DNA from 2 places in the Streptomyces sp. NPDC093064 genome. Region 1 is predicted to be linked to the other one. Evidence: riboswitches for the same ligand, from Rfam matches in the RefSeq annotation. Region 1 holds a riboswitch; the other holds the start of a gene.
What was found. A riboswitch is a leader RNA that binds a small molecule or an ion and turns the genes downstream of it on or off. The one in region 1 is predicted to bind ZMP and ZTP.
Positions count from the first base shown of each region.

Region 2: linked by a shared signal. The riboswitch ahead of ACIQFZ_RS00550 (glycine hydroxymethyltransferase) and the one ahead of ACIQFZ_RS34110 (bifunctional 5,10-methylenetetrahydrofolate dehydrogenase/5,10-methenyltetrahydrofolate cyclohydrolase) in region 1 are both predicted to bind ZMP and ZTP.

Region 1 covers NZ_JBIVPK010000044.1:52,956-62,906, reverse strand. Annotated here, with positions in the region: gene ACIQFZ_RS34115 (glycosyltransferase) at 1-259, opposite strand, end outside; gene ACIQFZ_RS34110 (bifunctional 5,10-methylenetetrahydrofolate dehydrogenase/5,10-methenyltetrahydrofolate cyclohydrolase) at 367-1,215, opposite strand; ZMP/ZTP riboswitch at 1,237-1,322, opposite strand; partial or broken gene ACIQFZ_RS34105 (nuclear transport factor 2 family protein) at 1,564-1,707, opposite strand; gene ACIQFZ_RS34100 (hypothetical protein) at 1,926-2,072, shown strand; gene ACIQFZ_RS34095 (S-(hydroxymethyl)mycothiol dehydrogenase) at 2,208-3,293, shown strand; gene ACIQFZ_RS34090 (MBL fold metallo-hydrolase) at 3,293-3,922, shown strand; gene ACIQFZ_RS34085 (SDR family oxidoreductase) at 4,095-5,009, shown strand; gene ACIQFZ_RS34080 (SDR family NAD(P)-dependent oxidoreductase) at 5,175-5,981, shown strand; gene ACIQFZ_RS34075 (L,D-transpeptidase family protein) at 6,119-6,814, shown strand; gene ACIQFZ_RS34070 (hypothetical protein) at 6,971-7,156, shown strand; gene ACIQFZ_RS34065 (S1 family peptidase) at 7,218-8,597, opposite strand; gene ACIQFZ_RS34060 (DUF3800 domain-containing protein) at 8,728-9,738, opposite strand; gene ACIQFZ_RS34055 (PPOX class F420-dependent oxidoreductase) at 9,821-9,951, shown strand, end outside.
Region 2 covers NZ_JBIVPK010000001.1:125,683-131,718, forward strand. Annotated here, with positions in the region: gene ACIQFZ_RS00535 (PLP-dependent aminotransferase family protein) at 1-722, shown strand, start outside; gene ACIQFZ_RS00540 (hypothetical protein) at 753-1,607, opposite strand; gene rocD (ornithine--oxo-acid transaminase) at 1,710-2,915, opposite strand; ZMP/ZTP riboswitch at 3,030-3,118, shown strand; gene ACIQFZ_RS00550 (glycine hydroxymethyltransferase) at 3,149-4,603, shown strand; gene ACIQFZ_RS00555 (hypothetical protein) at 4,670-5,395, opposite strand; gene ACIQFZ_RS00560 (hypothetical protein) at 5,448-6,036, opposite strand, start outside.

The sequences.
Region 1 (9,951 bases):
GGGCGATGGCCGCCCGCACCAGCCCCACGGCCCGCAGCACCTTGCCCGTGCCGGAGGCGCTGCGGTGGAGTCCCCGGCCGCGCGAGGACTCCAACTCGGCCCGCGGGTCCACCGGCAGTGGGTGGAAGCCGAGGCCCGAGCCCGCGACCAGCGGTTCGAAGCATCCGTGCGTGACCAGGGTGACCTCGTGACCCGCGAGAGCCAGGCCGTGCCCCAGGCCGGTGAAGGGGGCGACGTCGCCCCGGGATCCCGCTGTCATGATCGCTACGCGCACGACGGTCAGTATGGCCGCGCGGCCGCCCGCCGCCGGTGAACGACCCGAGGGGTGTCGGTGCCTTCACTCCTGCTCCGGCCCCGGTACGCCGGTCACACCCCGAGCTGCCGGGCGGCGGCCGTCACGGTCTGCTCCAGCAGCGTGGCGATCGTCATCGGGCCCACCCCACCGGGCACCGGAGTGATCAGCGAGGCCCGTTCCACGGCGGAGTCGAAGTCGACGTCGCCGACGTTGCCCGGGTTGTAGCCCGCGTCGATCACCACGGCGCCGGGCTTGAGGTCCTCGCCGCGGATGAGCCGGGGCCGGCCCACCGCGGCGACCACGATGTCCGCCTCGCGCACGGCGACCGGCAGGTCCGCGGTCCGCGAGTGGCAGTACGTCACCGTCGCGTCCCGCGCGAGCAGCAGCATCCCCACGGGCTTGCCGAGGATCGCGCTGCGGCCCACCACGACGGCGCGCCGGCCGCGCAGCTCGACGTCGTACGCGTCCAGCAGCCGCAGGATGCCGCCGGGCGTGCAGGACACGAACCCCGGCAGACCGAAGCTCATCGCCGCGAACGAGGCGCAGGTGACTCCGTCGACGTCCTTCTCGGGCGCGATCGCCTCGAACGCGGCCCGCTCGTCGATGTGCTCGCCGACGGGGTGCTGGAGCAGGATGCCGTGCACGGCGGGATCCTTGGACAGCGACCGCAGCGTGTCGACGAGTTCCTCGGTGGTGGTCGCGGCCGGCAGTGCCACATGGCGGGATTCGATACCGGCCCTGCGGCAGCGGTTCTGCTTCATCCGTACGTAGGTGACGGAGGCGGGGTCCTCACCGACCAGCACCGTCGCCAGACAGGGCGCCGTACCGGTGCGCTCGGTGAGTGCGGCGGCCTTCCGCGCGGTCTCCTCGACGACACGGCGGGCGAGCGCGGTGCCGTCCATCGGACGGGCCTGGGACATGGTCCACTCCTGGGCGTTCGGGGGAATTGCCCAGGCGCGCGGCTCATGACTCTGCGTGGGCCGCTCCCCGGTGGTGCTCCACCTCAGCGCCAGTCACGGCCCCGCCTCACCCTAACCGACACGGCCCGCCGCGGCCGAAGGCCGCGCACCGCCGTACGGCCCGGACGCGGCCTTCGGCCGCGGCAGCGAGCGGACCAGCGCGGCGGATGCCAGGCGAGACACCGCGGATGCCGGCCCCGGCAGGCGCGACCGCGCGGAGCGGGACCGGCCCAGGCCGGCGCGGGCCGGCGCGGGCCGAGAAGGTCCAGGTCAGACGGGAGCTGACCTGGAACCTCGCGGCCCTCCCGCCTATGCGTCCCAAGCCTGGATCAGTGTCTGCTCGGCGATCCTGCCGTCCCGCAGCAAGACCATGGACTCCGCGAAGACCCGGCCGCCGTCCGGGTACTGGCAGGACTCCACGTACGCGGCACGGTCGCCCCGCACGATGCCGCGGCGGAGCGTGTCGGTGTCGAAGGCGGGGCTTGCCGAGGCTGACATGACGACCTCCTCCAAGGGCCGCGGCCCGGCGAGGAGCGGGCCGCGGCAGGCCTCACAGTGCGAGACGCCTCCGCCCCGGCGGGCACGGCAAGCGCGGTCCGGGCGCTGCGCCTGACGGGTGAGCGCGGCTGCGGGCCCGTGTCCGGGCGGGTCCGGACGGAGTTGCCGAGGGCATGATCTGCACTCGACGCATCGTCGCCGCCGTCGGACTTGCCCTCTCGGTCACGGGCCTGACCGCGCTGCCCGCGAGCGCCGCGGGCGCCCCGTCCGTCTGCGGGCTCCAGCCCCTCGGCCTGCCGGTTCCCGCCATCCAGCACTGACCTTTCGCCCCGCGGGCCGGGCGCCCGTGCCTCACCCGCCCGTCCTTGCAGATCAGAGGCCCCCTCGGTGCCCTTACCGATCAGTCGGACGTAGGGTCGGGGGACGTACATCGCTCGACGGAAGGGACCACCACCATGGCGCAGGAAGTGCGCGGCGTGATCGCACCCGGCAAGAACGAACCGGTGCGGGTCGAGACGATCGTCGTGCCGGACCCGGGGCCGGGAGAGGCCGTCGTACGGATCCAGGCCTGCGGCGTCTGCCACACCGACCTGCACTACAAGCAGGGCGGAATCAATGACGAGTTCCCGTTCCTGCTCGGCCACGAGGCCGCCGGCGTCGTGGAGTCGGTCGGCGACGACGTCACCGACGTCGCGCCCGGCGACTTCGTCATCCTCAACTGGCGGGCCGTGTGCGGCAAGTGCCGCGCCTGTCTGCGCGGGCGGCCCTGGTACTGCTTCGACACCCACAACGCGCGGCAGCGGATGACCCTGACCGACGACACCGAACTCTCCCCGGCTCTCGGAATCGGCGCGTTCGCCGAGAAGACCCTGGTGGCGGCCGGTCAGTGCACCAAGGTCGACCCGTCGGTCTCCCCGGCGGTGGCCGGGCTGCTGGGCTGCGGCGTGATGGCCGGCATCGGCGCGGCGATCAACACCGGCAACGTCGGCCGCGGCGACTCGGTCGCCGTCATCGGCTGCGGCGGTGTCGGCGACGCGGCGATCGCCGGGGCGTTCCTGGCGGGCGCGGCGAAGGTCATCGCCGTCGACATCGACGACCGCAAGCTGGAGACCGCCCGCACCATGGGCGCCACGCACACGGTCAACTCCAAGGAGAACGACCCGGTCGAGGCCATCCGCGAGCTGACCGGCGGCTTCGGCGCCGACGTCGTCATCGAGGCGGTCGGCCGTCCCGAGACGTACCGGCAGGCCTTCTACGCCCGTGACCTGGCCGGCACGGTCGTCCTGGTCGGCGTGCCGACCCCGGAGATGAAGCTGGAACTGCCGCTGCTGGACGTCTTCGGACGCGGCGGGGCGCTGAAGTCGAGCTGGTACGGCGACTGCCTGCCCTCCCGGGACTTCCCGATGCTCATCGACCTGCACCTGCAAGGACGCCTGCCGCTGGACAAGTTCGTCACCGAGACCATCCAACTGGACGAGGTGGAGAAGGCGTTCGAGCGGATGCACCACGGCGACGTGCTGCGCTCGGTGGTGGTGCTCTGATGGCCACCCGCATCGAACGCCTCGTCACCTCCGGGCAGTTCACGCTGGACGGCGGCACCTGGGACGTCGACAACAACGTGTGGATCGTCGGCGACGACCATGAGGCCGTCGTCATCGACGCCGCCCATGACGCCGAGGCCATCGCCGCGGCGGTCGGCGACCGCCGGCTGACCGCCATCGTGTGCACCCACGCCCACAACGACCACATCGACGCGGCCCCGGCGCTCGCCGACCTCACCGGCGCGACCATCTGGCTGCACCCCGACGACCTGCCGCTGTGGAAGATGACCCACCCGAACCGGGACCCCGACGAGCACCTGGTCGACGGCCAGGTCATCGAGGCGGCCGGCGCCGATCTGAAGGTCATGCACACGCCCGGCCACGCCCCGGGCGCGATCTGCCTGTACGACCCCGGACTGGGCGTGGTCTTCACCGGCGACACGCTCTTCCAGGGCGGTCCAGGCGCCACCGGTCGTTCCTACTCCCACTTCCCGACGATCATCGACTCGATCCGCGACCGCCTGCTGACGCTGCCGCCCGAGACGAAGGTCCTCACCGGCCACGGCGACCCGACCACCATCGGCGCCGAGGCCCCGCACCTCCAGGAGTGGATCGCCCGCGGGCACTGAGCCAGGAGAACCGAGCCCGGAGCCCGGGTGGCGGGCCGCACGAGACCGAAAAGGCGCTCGTGCGGCCCGCCCGCGTTTTACCGATTCCCGCGCCGAAAGGCGACAGAAGATGTCCGGTTTCCCCGGCACCCTCGATGACGGCATCGACGGAAGACACATCGGGAGGTCGGACATGCCGGGCCCACTGGAAGGCAAGGTCGCGCTGGTCGCGGGGGCGACACGGGGAGCGGGCAGGGGAATCGCGGTGGAGCTCGGCGCGGCCGGCGCCACCGTCTACGTCACCGGACGCACCACCCGCGCCCGCCGCTCGGAGTACGACCGCCCCGAGACCATCGAGGACACCGCCGACCTGGTCACCGAGGCCGGCGGCCACGGCATCGCCGTACCGGTCGACCATCTGGAGTCCGACCAGGTCCGCGCCCTCGTGGATCGCATCGCGCGCGAGCAGGACCGTCTCGACGTCCTCGTCAACGACATCTGGGGCGCGGAGCACCTCTTCGCGTGGGACACCCCGGTGTGGGAGCACGACCTCGGCAACGGACTGCGGTTGCTCCGGCTCGCGGTGGAGACGCACGCGATCACCAGCCACCACGCCCTGCCGCTGCTGCTGCGTCACCCTGGCGGTCTGGTGGTGGAGATGACCGACGGCACCGCCGAGTACAACCGGGACACCTACCGCGTCAACTTCTTCTACGACCTCGCCAAGGCGTCCGTCCTGCGCATGGCCTTCGCACTCGGCCACGAACTCGGCCCGCGCGGCGCCACGGCGGTGGCCCTCACCCCCGGCTGGCTGCGCTCGGAGTTGATGCTCGACCACTTCGGGGTCCGTGAGGACAACTGGCGCGAAGCCCTGGACCGCGTCCCGCACTTCGCCATCTCCGAGACCCCGCGCTATGTGGGCCGCGCCGTCGCCGCCCTGGCCGCGGACCCGGACGTGGCCCGCTGGAACGGCCGTTCCCTCTCCAGCGGCGGCCTCGCCCAGGACTACGGCTTCACCGACCTGGACGGCAGCCGCCCCGACGCCTGGCGCTACCTCGTCGAGGTCCAGGACGCGGGCCTGCCCGCCGACCCGACCGGCTACCGCTGACCGGGCCCCGCCGAACCGCCGCCGATCGCGCCCCGCCGAGCCGCCCCTCGTTCGGGTCCACCGGCCACGACGCCGATGCGCGCCGGGAGTTGTGGGAGTCGCGAGGGCGAGGACATGCCGCGCGCTGACTGCCCGAGACGTCCTTCGGGGAAGTAGGTTCGGCGCATGACGGACAGTGGGCGGTTCGACGGACACGGGGTTCTCATCACCGGCGCGGGCCGGGGCATCGGTGCGGCCACCGCGCGCAGGCTGGCCGAGGAGGGGGCCGGGGTCCTGGTCACCGACCTGGACGGGGACGTGGCGGAGCACACGGCGGCGGCGCTGCGCGAGCGTGGACTCACTGCGCGGGCGCAGGCGTTGGACGTCGCGGACCGGGACGCGGTCCAGGCGGCCGTGGACCTGGCCGTCCAGGCCTTCGGATCCCTCGACGTCCTGGTCAACTGTGCGGCCCACTGCACGCCCGACACCCCGTTGTTCGAGGACGACCCGGAAGCGGTGTGGGCCCGCGACCTCGACATCACCCTGACCGGTGCCTACCGCTGCTGCCGCGCCGCCCTGCCCCACCTGGCGGCGGGCGGCAGGGGAGCGATCGTCAGCATCGGCTCGGTCAACGGCGTCCAGGACTTCGGCAACCACGGCTACAGCGCGGCGAAGGCGGGGCTGGCCTCGCTCACCCGCACCCTCGCCGGGCACGCCGCCTCCCGCGGCGTCCGCGTCAACCTGGTGGTGCCGGGCACGGTCCGCACCTCGGCCTGGGAGGGGCGGGAGGCCGATCTCGACCGGGTCCGCGGTCTGTACCCGCTGGGCCGGGTCGGCGAACCGGAGGACATCGCCGCCGCGGTGGCCTTCCTCGCCTCCCGCGACGCGGCCTGGATCACCGGCACCACCCTGACCGTCGACGGCGGCCTCACGGCGGTCAACACCGCTTTCCGCGCGGCCGTTCAGGAGGAGCGGGAAGAGGGGGACACCTGAGCGGTCCCCGCCTCGGCCGCGTCCGCCGGGAGCGTGTCACCGTTTCGTCTCGGCACGCGCCCCCTTGCAACCGATGTGCCCCGTCACGGGTCTAGGTGTCGGGAAGTGGCGGAACGCACCTAGGGGGCAAGGCCGTTATGAAGGACATCGGCAGGCGGGGAGCGGTCGTACTGGGCGTCACGGGACTGGTGGCGCCGCTCACGCTCGCGCTCGGTACCGCACCGGCACAGGCGGCGAGTTGCACGACGCAGGCGGGGCCGTACCAGAAGCAGGTGGAGAAGTTCCTCGGGCGGCCGGTCGACGGACGGCAGTCGGCCGCCGACTGCAAGGCCATCCGGGCCTTCCAGAACAAGCACGGCATCACGCCGAACATCGGCTACGCGGGTTCCGTCACCTGGGGCGTGATGAACCTCATGAACAAGCAGAAGGCCGTCGGCAAGAAGCCCAACAAGAGCGGCAAGTGCCCGGTGAACAAGGGCCGCATCGCGTGTGTCGACCTCACGCTCCAGCTCAGCTGGATACAGGACGGCAGCCGGCTCGTCTACGGGCCGGTGCCGGTGCGCACGGGACGCAAGGGGTACACGACCCGCACCGGCCTGAAGAAGATCTACTGGCGGGACATCGACCACGTCTCGACCGTCTACAACGTGCCGATGCCCTACAGTCAGTTCTTCGACGGCGGCCAGGCCTTCCACTCCGTCGGCCTGAGCATGTGGAATCCGCCGGGTTCGCACGGCTGCGTCAACATGACGCCGAAGGACGCCAAGAAGTACTGGTCGCTGCTGAAGAAGGGCGACGACGTGTTCGTCTACGGGCGCAAGCCGGGCACCTGACGGCATGTGCACGGGCACGGGCACGGCCGACGTCGCGACCCGTCGGCCGAGGGTGAACTCGCGCCGGTGACCTGCCGAATTGACGTGATGAGCAACACGGTCCGATATGCCCGTATCGCTCGTACTTATTCACAGCGCCTTCACGTCGGGCGGCATATGCTTCACGGCATGTCCACCAGTGTTGAACCCGTCTCCGAGCGATCGGCCGCGGAGGTCAACGAGGAGATCCGGGCACTGTGGCTCAGGTCGGGCGGGATACTGACCACCGAGCAGCGCGAGGAGTACCAGCGCCTGGTGATGGAGTGGGCCACGGCCGCCCCGCCCTCCGACAGGGCGGCCTGAGCCGGCTCCGACCTCTGCCCTCCGCCGCCGGTCCCGCCGTCGCCGCCATCCGTGCAGGCCGTCAGCTCCACGTCGCCGAGTAGTACCTCTGGTAGGCCTTGCGGTCCCGTTCCGCACGGATCCAGCGGGTGGCCACCAGGGCGATCAGACTGCCCCCCATGATCAGAAGACCCGGGCCGACGTTTTCGGGGTCGAAGAGCCGGGAGAGCAGCGCGGTCCCGTCCGGGGTGCCGGTCACCGGCGCCGAGGAGCCGGGGGAGGCCGCGCCGGGGGCGATGGCGCTGTGGGTGGCCGGGGCGGACGGCTCCGCGCTCTGCTCGGTCCTCTGCCGCGCGTCGGTCACGATCAGCCGCACGTCGAGCGCGGACAGTGCCTTGGTGACCGGCTGGAAGAACGTCGTACCGCCCCTTGTGCAGTCGCCGCTGCCGCCCGAGGTCACCCCCAGGGCGATCCCCTCGGAGAACAGCGGACCGCCGCTGTCGCCCGGCTCGGCGCACACCGTGGTCCGGATGAGACCCGTGACGGTTCCCTCGGGGTAGTTCACGGTCGCGTCCAGGCCGGTCACCTCGCCGTCGCGCAGCCCGCTCGTGCTGCCGCTGCGGAACACCCGCTGTCCCACGGCCGGATCGCCCGCCCCCGTGATCCGTACGCCGTTGCCGCCGCCGATCGCCACCACGTCGGCGCCCTGGCCCGCGCTGCCGGAGTCGTATCGCACCAGCGAGAAGTCGCCGCTCGGGAAGGAGCCGGCGACCGTCCTGCCGAGCTGCAGGTCGCCCTGGCCGTCGGCGAACCAGAGGGAACCGGTGGGCCCGCAGTGGCCGGCCGTGAGGATGAAGTCGGTCCGCCCGTCGGTCACGTTGAAACCCGCCGAGCAGCGCCCGCCGGTCGACAGGATGGGCTGCGCCCCGTTGAGTCGGGTGGTGAAGGCGCCCTCGGTGCGCTCCATGCGCACAAAGCCGCCGATCTTGCCGGCGACCTCGGTCATCCGGGCCCAGTCGGCGGCGGAGACCGTGCTGTCGCCCTCGACCGTCACCCGGTTGGAGCGGTAGTCCATCATCCAGGCCGTGCCGGCCACCCGGGGCGCCGCGCGGAGTGTCGCGGTGGCCGCCTTCAGCTCGTTCATGCTGTGCCGCACGACCTTCGCCTCGGCGCCCGCCCGCCGTACCTCAGCGGCCGCCCGCTCGTCGGTCACGGCGACCACCGGGCGCCCGTCGGAACCCATCCAGTTGCCCGCCGTGCGCGAGGTGCCGAGCCGGGCCACGAGGTCGGCGCCGGACGTGCCGGATGTGCCGGCCGGCCCCGCGGATCCGCGCGCGGCGGAGGCGCCGGGAGGCTCGCTCGCCATCGCCGCCTGCGCGACCATCGCTCCTCCCAGGAGGAGTCCCGCGACGGCCGTCAGCCGTGTCACCCGCCGGACGACCCGTCGTCGTGCGTGCCCCATGCATGGCTCCCGAACCCGAACGCGCGGTCTCAACACCGCGGGGCGCTGCGGTCGTTGAGCGCCCTTCCTCCATACGTGGCAGGGCACGGCCGCGTTCAGCGCTCGGATGATCTCCTTCTGGCGCGCCCGCTCAACAGGGGAGCCGCGCCCCCGAGCCGGCCCGCGTCTCCCGGCCGGGGCCGTCCGGGTACGGGCCGAGGCGGGTCCAGCTCGGGGCGTCTCCCCAGACGGAGGCCGCACCGACGTAGGGGCGCAGCAGGGTGGTGAGCACCGGGTCGCCGTAGCCGTTCAACTCGTCGGAGGCGAGCTTGCGGGCGACACCGGCGAGGAAGTCGGCGAGCTGCACCCGCGGATCCAGCCGCGAGTGGACGAGTTCCACGCCGTCCACGGTCACACCCCGCTGCCGGGCCGTCCGCAGGAGCCAGTCGACGCGGTCGGGAGTGAGCATGTTCTGCCGGTCGTGCACGAGCCGCACGGCGGTTCGCGGCGCGCTCCACAGCGCGGCCGTGCGCAGGATCGCGGGCAGCAGCGGGTTGAGCGCGGGGATCAGGGGCGGGCCGGCGGCGACCCGGGCCCGGTAGGCCTCGGCGCGCCCACGGCTGCCGGCCAGCCGCTCCAGAACCGCCGCGGCCGGCTCGGGAACCTCCGTACGCCGCAGTTCCTCGACACCGGTGAGGAAGGCGTCCACCGGGTCCACGGGCTCAGCGTCGCTCCTGGCCCGCAGCAGCCGGTTGGCCGCCCGCAGGAACCGCCGCCATCCGTCCGCGCCGAAGGCCTCCCGCCCCGCGCCGTACAGGGCGTTCGCGCCGGCCGCGTCCCCGAGCAGCAGATCCAGGGCCCGGTCCACCACGAAGAACGCCTTCTCGGTGAGGTCCACCCGGGCGTGCCCGTACAGCGGCCCGGCAGGGGAGAGCACCCACTCCAGCACCGCCCGGTGCTTCTCCCGCAGCAGATGGCCGGCCTTGTACTCCTCCGCGGGCGAGCGGATCCGGTTCCGTATCTCCCGTACGCACCCGGCGGCGGACTCCATCGGCAGCAGCACGCTGGCGTGCGCGAAGACATCGGTGTTGCCGTCGGTGAGGTTCTCACCGTCCGACCCCGACTCGTCGCAGGCGACCTCCCGTACCCCGTCCCGCACCATCCGTCCTGCCCCCGTCCTCGTCGTCCCGGGCCACAGCCCGAGTCTTCCACCGCCTCGTCGCGCCGGGCCTAGACTGCGGCGCATGGACGACACCCTGGTGGAGCGGCTCGGAGCGGGGAAGTACCTGCTCGTCACCAGCTATCGCAGGAACGGCACCCCGGTCGCCACCCCGGTCTGGGTGGTGCGCGACGGCGACGCGCTCGGTGTGTGGAC
Region 2 (6,036 bases), on a different contig from region 1:
CCTTCGACGAACGCGGCACCGTCACCGGCGAACTGAGCGGCCCCGGAGCGGTCCTGCTCACCCCCGCCCACCAGTTCCCGATGGGCGTGCCCCTGCACCCCGACCGGCGTGCGGCCGTGACGGACTGGGCCCGGCGCACCGGCGGCCTGATCCTGGAGGACGACTACGACGGCGAGTTCCGCTACGACCGCCAGCCCGTCGGCGCGCTCCAGGGACTGGACCCCGGCCGCGTGGTCTACCTGGGCACGGCGAGCAAGTCCCTGGCCCCCGGCCTGCGCCTGGCCTGGATGGCGCTGCCCCCGTCCCTCATGGCGGAGGCCACGGCCGCCAAGGGGCCCTCCGACACCTGCGGGGTGCTGGACCAGCTGACGCTCGCGGAGTTCATCACCTCCGGCGCCTACGACCGCCATGTGCGCTCGGCCCGCCTGCGCTACCGCCGGCGCCGCGACGCCCTGGTCGAGGCCCTCGCCACCCGCGCGCCCGACGTCCGCCCCACCGGCATCGCCGCCGGCCTGCACGCCGTGCTGCGCCTGCCGCCCGGCACCGAACCCGCGGTGGTCCAGGCGGCCGCCTGGCAGGGCCTCGCCCTGCACGGACTGTCCCGCTTCCGCCACGAGCAGGCCGCCGTGGCGCCGCTGGACGCCCTGGTCGTCGGCTATGGCACCCCACCGGACCACGCGTGGGCGGCGGCCCTGGACGCCCTCTGCCGGGTGCTGCCCTGACGGCCCGCCGGGCGGACCGTCGGGCGGTGGTCAACCCTCCTCTGCAGGCACCTTCCCGGTCGTTCTTTCCTCGGCCGGCGCCTCCCCGAACCGCGCCAGCGCCAGGGCGCCCGCCACCGCCACCGCGAAGCCGAGCACCGCGAGCCAGACCAGGCCTTCGCGGGTGCGGTCGCCCAGCCACACCACCCCGATCGCCGCGGGGCCGATCGTCTCGCCGATGACCATGCCCGCGGTGGCCGTGGTGACCGAACCGCGCTGGAGGGCCGAGGTCAGCAGCAGGAAGGCGGCTCCGCCGCCGAGGAGCAGCGCGTAGGCCGCCGGGTTGGTGAACAGCGCCGACACTGCGAGCGAGTCGATCAGCCGCACCGCCACCTCGACCACGCCGAAGCCGAAGCCCGCGCCCAGGCCCAGCAGCAGGGCACGGACGCGTTCGGGCAGGCGGCCGGCGACCGCTCCGAGCAGCAGCACGGCCAGCGCCGCCCCGAGCATCGCCCACCTCAGCGCCGCCGAGCCGTCCTCGCGGCCCTCCGTGCCCGAGGCCAGCCCCAGCATGGCCAGACCGGCACAGACGACGCCCACCGCCGACCACTCCATCGCGCTCAGCCGCACCCGCAGCAGCCGGGAAGCGGTGACCGCCGTCACCGCGAGGCTGGCGGCGAGGGCCGCGCCGACCACATAGATCGGCAGCGAGCGCAGGGCCGCGATCTGGAGCAGGAACCCGAGGCCGTCCAGGCCCAGGCCCGCCAGGTACCGCCACTGCTGCACCGCCCGCAGCAGTAGCGCCGCGTCCCCGCCCCCGCCGGTGTCCGCCGCGGCACGCGCGGCGATGGCCTGAAGCACCGTCGCCATGCCGAAACACACTGCCGCACCGAGCGCACACACCATTCCGAAGAGCACGAAGCGACTCTAGGGGAGCGGTGGATCGGCGCACCGCCCGGTCCGGCCGCTCGCACTGCCCGCTCCGGCCGGACTCCGCGTGCCAACCCGCTATGCGCCGAGCACCGCCCGCAGCTGGGCCAGCCCCCAGTCCAGGTCCTCCTCGCTGATCACCAGCGGCGGGGCGATCCGGATCGTCGAGGGGTGGGTGTCCTTCACCAGGACGCTCCGGTCCATCAGCTTCCGGGCGATCTCCCGCCCGGTCCCCAGCGACCGGTCGACGTCGACGCCCGCCCACAGCCCGCGTCCGCGCACCGCCCGCACCCGGCCCGTGCCGGCCAGCCGCTCCAGCTCGCGGTGCAGATGCCCGCCCAGCTCCGCGGCCCGTGCCTGGAACTCGCCCGAGCGCAGCATCGCGATCACCTCCAGCGCCACCGCACACGCCAGCGGGTTCCCGCCGAACGTCGACCCGTGCTCGCCCGGCCGGAACACGCCGAGCACCTCCCGCGAGGACACCACCGCCGACACCGGCACGATCCCGCCGCCCAGCGCCTTCCCGAGCACGTACACATCCGGCACCACTCCCTCGTGCTCGCACGCGAAGGTACGGCCGGTGCGCCCGAGCCCCGACTGGATCTCGTCGGCGACGAACAGCACGTTGCGCTCCCGTGTCAGCTCCCGCACCGCGGGCAGATAACCGGCCGGCGGCACCAGCACCCCCGCCTCGCCCTGGATCGGCTCGAGCAGCACGGCGACCGTGTTCTCCGTCATCGCCGACCGCATCGCCGTCAGGTCCCCGTACGGCACGATCTCGAAGCCCGGAGTGTACGGCCCGAAGTCCGCCCTGGCCTCCGGGTCGGTGGAGAAGCTGATGATCGTCGTCGTCCGGCCGTGGAAGTTGTTGCCCGCGACCACGATCTTCGCCATCTCCCCGGGCACGCCCTTGACCCGGTAGCCCCACTTCCGGGCCGTCTTCACGGCCGTCTCCACCGCCTCGGCGCCCGTGTTCATCGGCACCACCGACTCCATGCCGCACAGCTCCGCCAGCTGCTCGCAGAACGCCGCGAACCGGTCTTGGTGGAAGGCCCGCGAGGTCAGTGTCACCCGCTCCATCTGCGCCTTGGCCGCCTCGATCAGCCGCCGGTTGCGGTGCCCGAAGTTCAGCGCCGAGTAACCGGCCAGCAGATCGAGGTACCGGCGGCCCTCCACGTCCGTCATCCACGCGCCCTCCGCCGTGGCGATCACCACGGGCAGCGGGTGGTAGATGGGTGCGCTGTGGGCTTCGGCTGCGGCGATGAGGTCTTCCGTGGCGGTCACGGCGGCTCCCGAGGACGAGGGTCGCCTCCCCGGGAAGGGGAGGTTGTCCTCCTTCCTATCCTCGCTCGCATGGCGGACGCGGGAACTGCGCCGTGGGGTGCGCCCGGTAGGCTGACGACGGGCCGTGACTGGCGCGCTGGGATGGGACCGACCATCGGGGAGCGGCCCGAGCGGAAAGTGTGCCGTGCGCCTGGGCCGTAACGTGAACGTCGACGCCACGTCCGGAGGTCCCGATGCCTGAGAACACCGCGCCCCTGTCCAACGAGTCCACCGCCTTCCGTGCCGCCCTCGACGTGATCCGCGCCGTCGAGCCGCGCGTGGCCGACGCCATCGGCCAGGAGGTCGCCGACCAGCGCGAGATGCTCAAGCTGATCGCCTCCGAGAACTACGCCTCCCCGGCCACCCTGCTGGCCATGGGCAACTGGTTCAGCGACAAGTACGCCGAGGGCACCATCGGCCGCCGCTTCTACGCCGGTTGCCGCAACGTCGACACCGTCGAGTCGCTGGCCGCCGAGCACGCCAAGGAACTCTTCGGCGCCCGCCACGCCTACGTCCAGCCGCACTCCGGCATCGACGCCAACCTCGTCGCCTTCTGGGCCGTCCTCGCCCAGCGCGTGGAGGCCCCCGCCCTGGAGAAGGCCGGGGTCCGCCAGGTCAACGACCTCTCCGAGGCGGACTGGGCCGAACTGCGCCAGGCCTTCGGCAACCAGCGCATGCTCGGCATGTCCCTGGACGCCGGCGGACACCTCACCCACGGCTTCCGCCCGAACATCTCCGGAAAGATGTTCGACCAGCACTCCTACGGCACCGACCCGGCCACCGGCCTCCTCGACTACGAGGCCCTGCGCGCCTCCGCCCGCGAGTTCAAGCCGCTGATCATCGTCGCCGGCTACTCCGCCTACCCGCGCCTGGTGAACTTCCGGATCATGCGCGAGATCGCCGACGAGGTCGGCGCCACGCTCATGGTCGACATGGCCCACTTCGCGGGCCTGGTCGCCGGCAAGGTTCTCACCGGCGACTTCGACCCGGTCCCGCACGCCCAGATCGTCACCACCACCACCCACAAGTCCCTGCGCGGCCCGCGCGGCGGCATGGTCCTGTGCGACGACTCCCTCAAGGACCAGGTCGACCGGGGCTGCCCGATGGTCCTCGGCGGCCCCCTCCCGCACGTCATGGCCGCCAAGGCGGTCGCCTTGGCCGAGGCCCGGCAGCCCTCCTTCCAGGACTACGCCCAGCGCATCGTCGACAACTCCCGCGCCCTCGCCGAGGGGCTGACGCGCCGCGGGGCCACCCTCGTCACCGGCGGCACCGACAACCACCTCAACCTGATCGACGTCGCCTCCTCCTACGGCCTCACCGGCCGTCAGGCCGAGGCCGCCCTGCTCGAGTCCGGCATCGTCACCAACCGCAACGCGATCCCGGCCGACCCCAACGGCGCCTGGTACACCTCCGGCATCCGCATCGGCACCCCCGCGCTGACCACCCGTGGTCTGGGTACCGCCGAGATGGACGAGGTCGCCGGCCTGATCGACCGCGTCCTGACGGCCACCGAGGCCGGCACCACCGGCAAGGGCACCCCGTCCAAGGCCCAGCACGTCCTCGACCCGAAGATCGCGGACGAGATCGCCCACCGGGCCACGGACCTGGTGGCGGGCTTCCCCCTCTACCCGGAGATCGACCTCGGCTGACCCGTCCCCGCACGGGACTCACAGGTCACAGGGCTCACAGGGCACTGGACTGACAGGGCACAGGACTCACAGGTCGATCAGCTCCTGCCGTGGTTCCTCCCGCGGCGGTCCGGCACCGCGCCGGGCCGCCGCGCGGCATATCAGCAGCGTGCCGCCGGCCCCGGCGGCCAGCCCGCCGGCCGCCCACCACAAGTGATCACCCCGGCCGTCCGGACTGCCGCCCGGAGCCCCGCCGGACGGCGCATCGTCCGCGTCACCCAGCAGCCCCGTGCGGGCCAGCCGTTCGTACAGGTCCTGCGGCGCCCGGTGCCAGCGGATGTCGTCGTCCTCCACATCCGGGGCCAGGTCCGAGCGCACCCACGGTGCGCCGTCCTCCGCCACGATCAACTGGTCCTGCCGCTCCACGGCCACATCCCCTCCCGGCGGCCTGCTCGTCGCCGGCCACCCACCGACCCCGGTCAACCCCCACATCACGGTCACCCGCACCCCCGGATGCCGCCCCCGCGCCCAGGCGTCCGGCACCGGCTCCGTCCCCGTGTACGCCGGGCGCAGCAACTCCCGGAGCAGGGCGAAGTCGCGATCGCCCAGGTGCAACGCCCGGGTCCGCCCCGAGCCGCCCGCGACGACCAGGGCCACATCGGGCGCACGCGGCTCACCGCCCCCGTCCGAGGCCGCCGCGACCGCCGGCCCCCCGCAGAGCAGCACCCCGCACAGCAGCACCCCCACTCCGGCCACCGCCACCGGCAGCACGGAGATCAGCCACGGCGCCGAGCGCCCGCCGCGCAGTGCCATCCGACCACCCCCTCCGTCCTCCCGCGCACGTCTCTCGTCCTCGGCACGCGCCCTACACGTCACGCAGTTCCTGCCGGGGCCCCGGGTCCCGCTCCCGCCGCAGGCGGTCGAGCGGGAGCCTCGAAGCGAAGGGCCGCAGTACCAGCGCGAGCACCGCCCCGGCCGCCGCTCCCGGTATCGCCCACCACCAGTCGGTGCCGTCGCCACCCGCGGCCGGCACACTCACCCGCACCGTCTGCGTCCCCTCATCCGCGTCGGGTCCGGCGGTGTCCGGTGCGGCCGTCTCCGCCTGCCACGGCGCCGGGAAGATGCCGGTGTACCCCTGGCCCGCGGCCGAGGCCTTGCCCATCACGCCCAGCTTCGCGAGCAGGGCTCGCAGCCGGGCGGGCTGCTCGGCGCGGTGCCAGTAGCCGTTCATGGACTCGGGCACGTTCGCCGCCGTGTGGATCCAGACGGCGCTGTCGCCGGTCACCGGGAAGACCTGGTCGAGTCGCCACGGTGATATGTCGTGCGCCAGCCAGGTCACGTTGATCTGCCGGGCGTGGACCAGGTCGGCCTCGGGCGGCTTGTCGCGGCTGCCCGAGCCCGCCGGGCCCAGGAGCCTCTCCAACTGCCCGTACTCCTTCGCGGAGTAGTACAGC